2 linked regions of the Blastococcus saxobsidens DD2 genome follow. The protein of the gene in region 1 interacts with the protein of each later gene in a pairwise test. Links are inferred from orthologs where the notes say so. Each region holds a gene or a part of one and is shown in the gene's direction. Other genes may lie near its edges. The genes, in order: BLASA_RS18190 and BLASA_RS14625.

Evidence for each region.
Region 2: the proteins of BLASA_RS18190 (region 1) and BLASA_RS14625 interact in binary tests that used the Escherichia coli proteins (3 or more experiments, as listed by UniProt). The link is inferred for Blastococcus saxobsidens DD2 from one-to-one orthologs.

The regions. Positions count from the first base shown.
Region 1 is NC_016943.1:3,849,852-3,854,420, forward strand. The notes cover bases 1-4,347. They hold BLASA_RS18190 (multifunctional oxoglutarate decarboxylase/oxoglutarate dehydrogenase thiamine pyrophosphate-binding subunit/dihydrolipoyllysine-residue succinyltransferase subunit), read left to right. Parts: upstream 1-391; coding sequence 392-4,147; downstream 4,148-4,347. Other genes in these bases: BLASA_RS18185 (ankyrin repeat domain-containing protein), read left to right, coding at 1-252; BLASA_RS18195 (DUF6104 family protein), read left to right, coding at 4,216-4,347. Outside these bases: more of BLASA_RS18195, read left to right, coding at 4,348-4,404; BLASA_RS18200 (metal-dependent hydrolase), read left to right, coding at 4,489-4,569. UniProt on the Escherichia coli protein: E1 component of the 2-oxoglutarate dehydrogenase (OGDH) complex which catalyzes the decarboxylation of 2-oxoglutarate, the first step in the conversion of 2-oxoglutarate to succinyl-CoA and CO(2).
Region 2 is NC_016943.1:3,079,616-3,082,781, reverse strand. Bases 20-2,963 are described here. They hold BLASA_RS14625 (ABC-F family ATP-binding cassette domain-containing protein), read left to right. Parts: upstream 20-662; coding sequence 663-2,264; downstream 2,265-2,963. Other genes in these bases: BLASA_RS14615 (enoyl-CoA hydratase/isomerase family protein), read left to right, coding at 2,947-2,963; BLASA_RS14620 (helix-turn-helix domain-containing protein), read left to right, coding at 2,646-2,873; BLASA_RS14630 (SCO7613 C-terminal domain-containing membrane protein), read right to left, coding at 20-530. In the rest of the region: more of BLASA_RS14630, read right to left, coding at 1-19; more of BLASA_RS14615, read left to right, coding at 2,964-3,166. UniProt on the Escherichia coli protein: Genetic data indicate it may be involved in ribosome assembly or function.

The DNA.
Region 1 (4,569 bases):
CGCCGGGATCCCGACACCGGCCGCACCCCGTTGCACACGGCCGTGGCGGCCGGCGGCACCGGCGCCTCGCCGGAGATCGTCCGGCTGCTCCTGGACGCCGGCGCGGACGTCGACGCCACCACCCACGACGGCGCCAGCGCGCTCGACATCAGCCGGGTCGCCGCGGCACGCCACCGCCGCGCCGACGAGGGAGAGGCCAGTGGTGCCGACGCCCTGGCCGACCTCCTCGTCGCGCGCGGGGCGAGCCATTGACCTCGTTCCGGGCGGGGCACGCGGGAGCGGCTCCGCACCCGGTCAGCCCCCGCACACGGGCGTAGACTCGGCACCCGGTTCAGCGACGCCCCTCAGACGCAGCCCCGAGACGAAGAAGGCACTCGACCCCGTGTCAAGCGTGAGTTCATCCCGACCGTCGTCCGCCTCGTCCCCGGTCGCCGGTTTCGGCACCAACGAGTGGCTGGTCGAGGAGATGTACCAGCAGTTCCTCGCCGACCCGTCCAGCGTCGATCAGGCGTGGCACGAGTTCTTCGCCGACTACCGGCCGGGCAGTCCGGTCGGTGGCGGCGACCGAGGCGAGGCGCCGGCCGGTGACGGCGCGCCCGCGGCGGCCCCGAAGCAGGCGGCCCCGAAGCAGGCGGCCCCGGCCACTCCCGCGCCGGAGGCGCCCGCCGCCGCGAAGAAGCCCGACGTCCCGCGCCCGGCCGCCGGGTCCCAGCCGACGGGGAGCTCGCCCGTGCAGAAGTCCAGCCAGCCCGCCGCCAAGGCCGCGCCCAAGCTCCCGGTCGCGGACGGCAGCCAGTCGCCGCTGCGCGGCGCCGCCGCCGCGGTGGTCAAGAACATGAACGCGTCGCTGACCGTGCCGACGGCGACCAGCGTGCGCGCGGTGCCGGCCAAGCTCCTGGCCGACAACCGCATCGTCATCAACAACCACCTGGCCCGCGCGCGCGGCGGCAAGATCTCGTTCACCCACCTGATCGGTTACGCGCTGATCCGGGCGCTCGAGGCGTTCCCGAACATGAACAGCGCCTTCGCCGAGGTCGACGGCAAGCCGGTGCTCGTGCAGCCGGAGCACGTCAACTTCGGCCTGGCCATCGATCTGCCGAAGCCCGACGGCTCCCGCTCGCTGGTGGTGGCCTCCATCAAGGGCGCCGAGGAGATGGACTTCGCCGGCTTCTGGGCCGCCTACGAGGACATCATCCGCCGGGCCCGGAACAACAAGCTGACGATGGAGGACTTCTCCGGCACCACGATCAGCCTGACCAACCCGGGCACGATCGGCACCAACCACTCGGTGCCGCGGCTCACCGCCGGCCAGGGCGCGATCATCGGCGTGGGGGCCATGGAGTACCCGGCCGAGTTCCAGGGGATGAGCCCCGAGGTGCTCACCGAGATGGGCATCTCGAAGATCATCACGCTGACCTCGACCTACGACCACCGGATCATCCAGGGCGCGGAGTCCGGCGACTTCCTGCGGAAGCTGCACGCGCTGCTGCTGGGTGAGGACGGCTTCTACGACGAGGTCTTCCGCTCCCTGCGAATCCCCTACGAGCCGGTGCGCTGGATGCCGGACGTGCGGGTCACGCGCGAGGGGCAGATCGACAAGGAAGCCCGCGTCATCGAGGTCATCGAGGCCTACCGGCGCAACGGCCACCTGATGGCCGACACCGACCCGCTCGAGTTCAAGGTCCGCACCCACCCCGACCTCGACATCCTCGAGCACGGCCTGACCCTGTGGGACCTGGACCGCCGGTTCCCCGTGGGCGGCTTCGCCGGTGAGCGACTCATGCCGCTGCGCGACATCCTCGGCGTGCTGCGCAACTCCTACTGCCGCACGGTCGGCGTGGAGTACATGCACATCACCGACCCCGAGGAGCGCGAGTGGCTCCAGCAGCGCATCGAGGTCAAGCACGAGCAGCCCGACCGGGAGAAGCAGAAGCACATCCTGGGCCGGCTCAACGCCGCCGAGGCGTTCGAGACGTTCCTGCAGACGAAGTACGTCGGGCAGAAGCGGTTCTCCCTCGAGGGCGGCGAGTCGGTCATCCCGATCCTCGACGAGGTGCTCATCGCCGGCACCGACCACGGCCTCGACGAGGTCGCGATCGGCATGGCGCACCGCGGCCGGCTCAACGTGCTCGCGAACGTGCTGGGCAAGAGCTACGCGAAGATCTTCGGCGAGTTCGAGGGCAACATCGATCCGGGCACGGTCCAGGGCTCCGGTGACGTGAAGTACCACCTCGGCGCCACCGGCAGGTTCCGCAACCCGTTCCAGCCCGACGCCGAGATCGCCGTCTCGCTGGCCAGCAACCCGAGCCACCTGGAGACGGTGAATCCCGTCCTCGAGGGCATCGTGCGGGCCAAGCAGGACATGATCGACAAGGGCGAGGAGGGCTTCACCGTCCTCCCGGTCCTGCTGCACGGTGACTCCGCGTTCGCCGGGCAGGGCGTGGTCCAGGAGACGCTGAACCTCTCCCAGCTGCGCGGTTACCGCACCGGCGGCACGGTCCACGTGGTCATCAACAACCAGGTCGGGTTCACCACCAGCCCCGGCTCCGCGCGCTCGACGCTCTACTCCACCGACGTCGCGCGGATGGTCAACGCGCCGATCTTCCACGTCAACGGCGACGACCCCGAGGCGTGCGTCCGGGTGGCGCGGCTGGCGATCGAGTACCGGCAGAAGTTCAAGAAGGACGTCGTCATCGACCTCGTCTGCTACCGCCGCCGGGGGCACAACGAGGGCGACGACCCCTCGATGACCCAGCCGCAGATGTACGACATCATCGACCGCAAGCGCTCGGTCCGGAAGCTCTACACCGAGGCGCTGGTCGGCCGCGGCGACATCACCCTCGAGGAGGCCGAGGAGGCACTCAAGGACTACCGCGGTCAGCTCGAGCGGGCGTTCGCCGAGACCCACGACGCGCAGGACTCCTCGAAGCCCGAGCCGGTCATGGACCCGCGCACCCCGGAGCAGTCGCAGGTGAAGACCGCGATCACCCCCGAGGTGCTCAAAGCCATCGGCGACGCGCACGTCTCCTTCCCGCCGGACTTCACCCCGCACCCGAAGCTGCAGAAGATGCTCGAGCGTCGCGCGGCGATGGCCAGCGAGGGCGGCATCGACTGGGCGATGGGCGAGCTGCTGGCCTTCGGATCGCTGCTCATGGACGGCGTCCCCGTGCGCCTGGCGGGCCAGGACTCGCGCCGCGGCACGTTCGTGCAGCGCCACTCGGTGCTCATCGACCGGGAGAACGGCGATGAGTACACCCCGCTGGCCAACCTCACCGAGGAGCAGGCGAAGTTCTTCGTCTACGACTCGTTGCTGTCCGAGTACGCCGCAGTCGGCTTCGAGTACGGCTACTCGGTGGCCAACCCCCAGGCGCTGGTGCTCTGGGAGGCGCAGTTCGGCGACTTCGTCGACGGGGCGCAGATGGTCATCGACGAGTTCATCAGCTCCGGCGAGGCCAAGTGGGGCCAGCGCTCCGGCGTCGTCATGCTCCTGCCGCACGGCATGGAGGGGCAGGGCCCCGACCACTCCAGCGGCCGGATCGAGCGGTTCCTGCAGCTGTCGGCCGAGAACAACATGACGGTCGCCAACTGCACGACGCCCGGCAACTACTTCCACCTGCTCCGCCGCCAGGCGCTGTCGGACGTGCACCGGCCGCTGGTCATCTTCACGCCGAAGTCGCTGCTGCGGGCCAAGGCCGCGGTCAGCCCCGTCAGCGACTTCACCGAGGAGAACTTCCGCCCGGTGCTGCCCGACACCGGCGTCGGCGGCGAGCCCCTCGAGGCATCCGCGGTCACGCGGGTGCTGCTGTGCAGCGGCAAGGTCGCCTACGACCTGATGGCGCAGCGGGAGGCCGACGGCCGCGCCGACACCGCCGTGGTGCGGGTCGAGCAGCTGTACCCGCTGCCGGCCGAGCAGATTCGTGCGGAGCTCGAGCGCTACCCGAACGCCTCCGACGTCGTCTGGGTGCAGGAGGAGCCGGCCAACATGGGGGCCTGGCAGTTCATGGCGGTCAACCTGCCCGAGGAGCTGCCGGCCGACCGGAAGCTGCGGCGGGTCAGCCGCCGGGCGTCGGCCAGCCCGGCCGTGGGCTCGGCGAAGGTGCACGAGGTCGAGCAGCGCACGCTGGTCGCCGAGGCCTTCGCCGACTGACGCAGCAGGAAGCCCTACGACACCCGGTCCCCGATCCGCTGGGGACCGGGCGTCGTAGGTTCTGCGGCATGTACTTCACCGACAGGGGCCTCGAGGAGCTGGCCGAGCGGCGGGGCGGGGAGCAGGTCACCCTCGCCTGGCTGGCCGACCAGATGCAGGCGTTCGTCGACCAGCACCCTGACTTCGAGGTGCCGGTCGAGCGGCTGGCCACCTGGCTGGCCCGCGGCGGCACGGACGACGACGAGCTGGACGACTGACTCGGCCTGCCCCCGCGTCGGCTCCGGGCGATGGGTACCGCGAGCCTCCGTCCGGACATGCCCGGAGCGAGGCACTCTCCGTACGTGCTCGGTCACTCGCATGCGCTCTCGGGTCTCGCCGCCGGCGCCGCGACCCTGCCCTGGGCCCCGGTGCAGGGTGCGGTC
Region 2 (3,166 bases), 770 kb from region 1 along the record:
GCCGCCCACGCGGAGGTGGCGCAGGCCAGCGCCGTCACGGACACCAACACGCCGGCCTGGAAGGCCAGTCCGAACCGGGTCCAGGCCACCGCGACGAACGTGGTCGCGGCGGCCACCACCAGGAGCGCACCCAGGCCGAGCAGCACCTGCTGCGGGCTGAGCCGACGTCGCGGCGGCCACGGGACGGCGGGCGGCGGTGCGGCGGCGGGTGGTGGTGGTGGTGGTGGTGATGGGGGTGGCCCCCCGGTCTGCCGGGGCGGGGACCACGGCGGTGCGGCGGGCGGCAGCTGTGCCGGGGGAGCGGCGGGAGTGGCGGTCGGGGTTCCGGGCGCGGCGGCGCGGAGGGTCGCCAGCAGCTCGTCCCGCTCGCGGGTGAGCTCCCCGATCGTCGCCCCGATCCTGGCAAGGATCAGCGCGGACTGCGCGGCGGCCGGGAGGCCGCAGGACGGGCACGGGCCCGTGCCGATGTCACCGACCGGCCGGCCGCAGACCGGGCAGGCCGGCGCCCAGCGCGCCCCGTGCGGGATCATGACCCGCATCCTGTCGTCCGCACGGCCGGCATGGTGCTGTTGTCGCTGGGAACCGACCCTGCCGGGTGATGCCGTCGATGTCACCCCGAGAGCGTTCGTGGTATCGGCCGGGAAGCGCCTACCCTGGGATCAGTGATCACCACGACCGGCCTCGAGTTGCGCGCCGGTGCCCGCATCCTCATCAGCGAGGCCAACCTCCGCGTGCAGCCCGGCGACCGCATCGGCCTGGTCGGGCGCAACGGTGCCGGCAAGACCACCACCCTCACCACGCTCGCCGCTGAGCGGCTGCCGCACGCGGGCAAGGTGGAGGTCAGCGGCGAGATCGGCTACCTGCCGCAGGATCCGCGCAGCGGCGACCTGGACATCACCGCCAGCGACCGCGTCCTCTCCGGCCGGGGGCTCGACGTCCTGCGCAACCAGATGGTCAAGGCGCAGGTCGCGATGGCCGAGCCGGCCGACGACGCCGAGCGGGACAAGGCGGTCCGTCGCTACGGCCGCCTGGAGGACCAGTTCGCCGCGCTCGGCGGGTACGCCGCGGAGAGCGATGCTGCCCGCATCTGCACCAACCTCGGCCTCCCCGATCGCGTCCTGACGCAGCCGCTGCGCACCCTGTCCGGCGGTCAGCGCCGCCGGGTGGAGCTGGCCCGCATCCTGTTCTCCGACGCCGAGACCCTGCTGCTGGACGAGCCGACCAACCACCTCGACGGCGACTCGATCACCTGGCTGAAGGGCTTCCTGTCCAGCCACAGGGGCGGCCTGATCGTCATCAGTCACGACGTCGAGCTGCTCGACGCCGTCGTCAACAAGGTGTGGCACCTGGACGCCAACCGGGCGACCGTCGACATCTACAACCTGGGCTGGAAGCCGTACCTCGCGCAGCGGGAGACCGACGAGCGCCGTCGCAAGCAGGAGCGGGCGAACACCGAGCGCAAGATCGACACGCTCAGCGCGCAGGCGGACAAGATGCGCGCCAAGGCGACGAAGGCCAAGGCCGCCAAGAGCATGGACAAGCGGGCCGAGCGGCTCGCCGCCGGCCTGGCCGACGTCCGGGTGCAGGACAAGGTCGCCAAGCTCCGCTTCCCGACGCCGGCGGCGTGCGGCCGGACGCCGCTGACCGCCGAGGGCCTGTCCAAGAGCTACGGCTCGCTGGAGATCTTCACCGACGTCGACCTGGCCGTGGACAAGGGCGCGCGGGTCGTCGTGCTCGGGCTGAACGGGGCCGGGAAGACCACGCTGCTGCGGATGCTGGCCGGCACCGAGGCCCCGGACACCGGTGAGGTGAAGGCGGGGCACGGGCTGCGCGTCGGCTACTACGCCCAGGAGCACGAAACCCTGGACATGGACCGCACGCTGCTGGAGAACATGCGCTCGTCGGCGCCGGACAGCACCGACACCGAACTCCGCCGCATCCTCGGGGCCTTCCTCTTCTCCGGTGAGACCGTCGACCAGCGCACCGGCACCCTGTCGGGCGGCGAGCGGACCCGGCTGGCCATGGCCATCCTGGTCGTCTCGGGCGCCAACGTGCTGCTGCTCGACGAGCCGACCAACAACCTCGACCCGGCCAGCCGCGAGCAGGTCCTCGAGGCACTGCGCACCTACGCCGGGGCGATCGTGCTGGTCACCCACGACGAGGGCGCGGTGCGCGCACTGAGCCCGGACAAGGTGATCCTGCTGCCCGACGGCACCGAGGACGCCTGGAGCGAGGACCTCGCCGACCTGGTCGAACTCGCCTGACACACTGTCGGCCCCCGGCCTCCGGCCTCCGGCCTCCGGCCGCGGCCACGTGCCGTCCCCCCGATGCACTGAGCCGCTCCCGGCACTCGATCGCGGGAGCCTCCGGCCCCCACTCCTCGCGCCGCCTCGCGAGGGCGGCTCACCTCGGTGCCGCGACCAGGAGCCGTCCCCGGCGGGGGGCCGCGCGTCCGCGTCGTCCCTCGGGGAGCCTCCGGCCCCCGCTCGGGACGGCACCGCTTCGCGTGGCCGACGTGTCGGGTCTGGGTGATCATGGGTGCGCGGGAGCCGTGGTCGACGGGACGGCGGCACCAGGGCGACAGCCAACAACGGGCCGCCGCACGGGCCGGCACTGCCGGCCGGCGGCCGACACGGAGGGGAGCCATGGCCGACACGAGCACTGCGGACCTCGGCAAGGGCAAGCGGATCACCGGCGGAGACCGGTCGACGCTCGCCGACGAGCTGCGCAAGCGGTACGACGAGGGCGAGAGCATCCGGTCGCTCGCCACCTCGACGAACCGGTCCTACGGGTTCGTGCACCGGCTGCTGTCGGAGTCCGGGGCCTCGCTGCGCAGCCGCGGTGGGGCCAACCGGAACAGCAAGAAGACGTGAGTGAGCTCGCGAACGAACCGGTGGGCACAGCACCGCGCGGTCCGCGCCTGACGAGCGTCAGCGGGGCAGGGGCGTGACCGCAGACCCCACGGGTTCCCGCTCCGCATCCGGCTGGGTGCGCACCAGCCGCGACGGCGCCGTCCTCACCGTCACCCTGGACCGCCCGGACCAGCTCAACGCGCAGACGCCGGCCACCTGGTCGGCGCTGGCCGAGGTCGGTGCCTCGCTCGACGACGACGTCCGCGTCGTCGTGGTCCGGGGCGAGGGGCGGGCGTTCTCGGCCGGCCTCGACC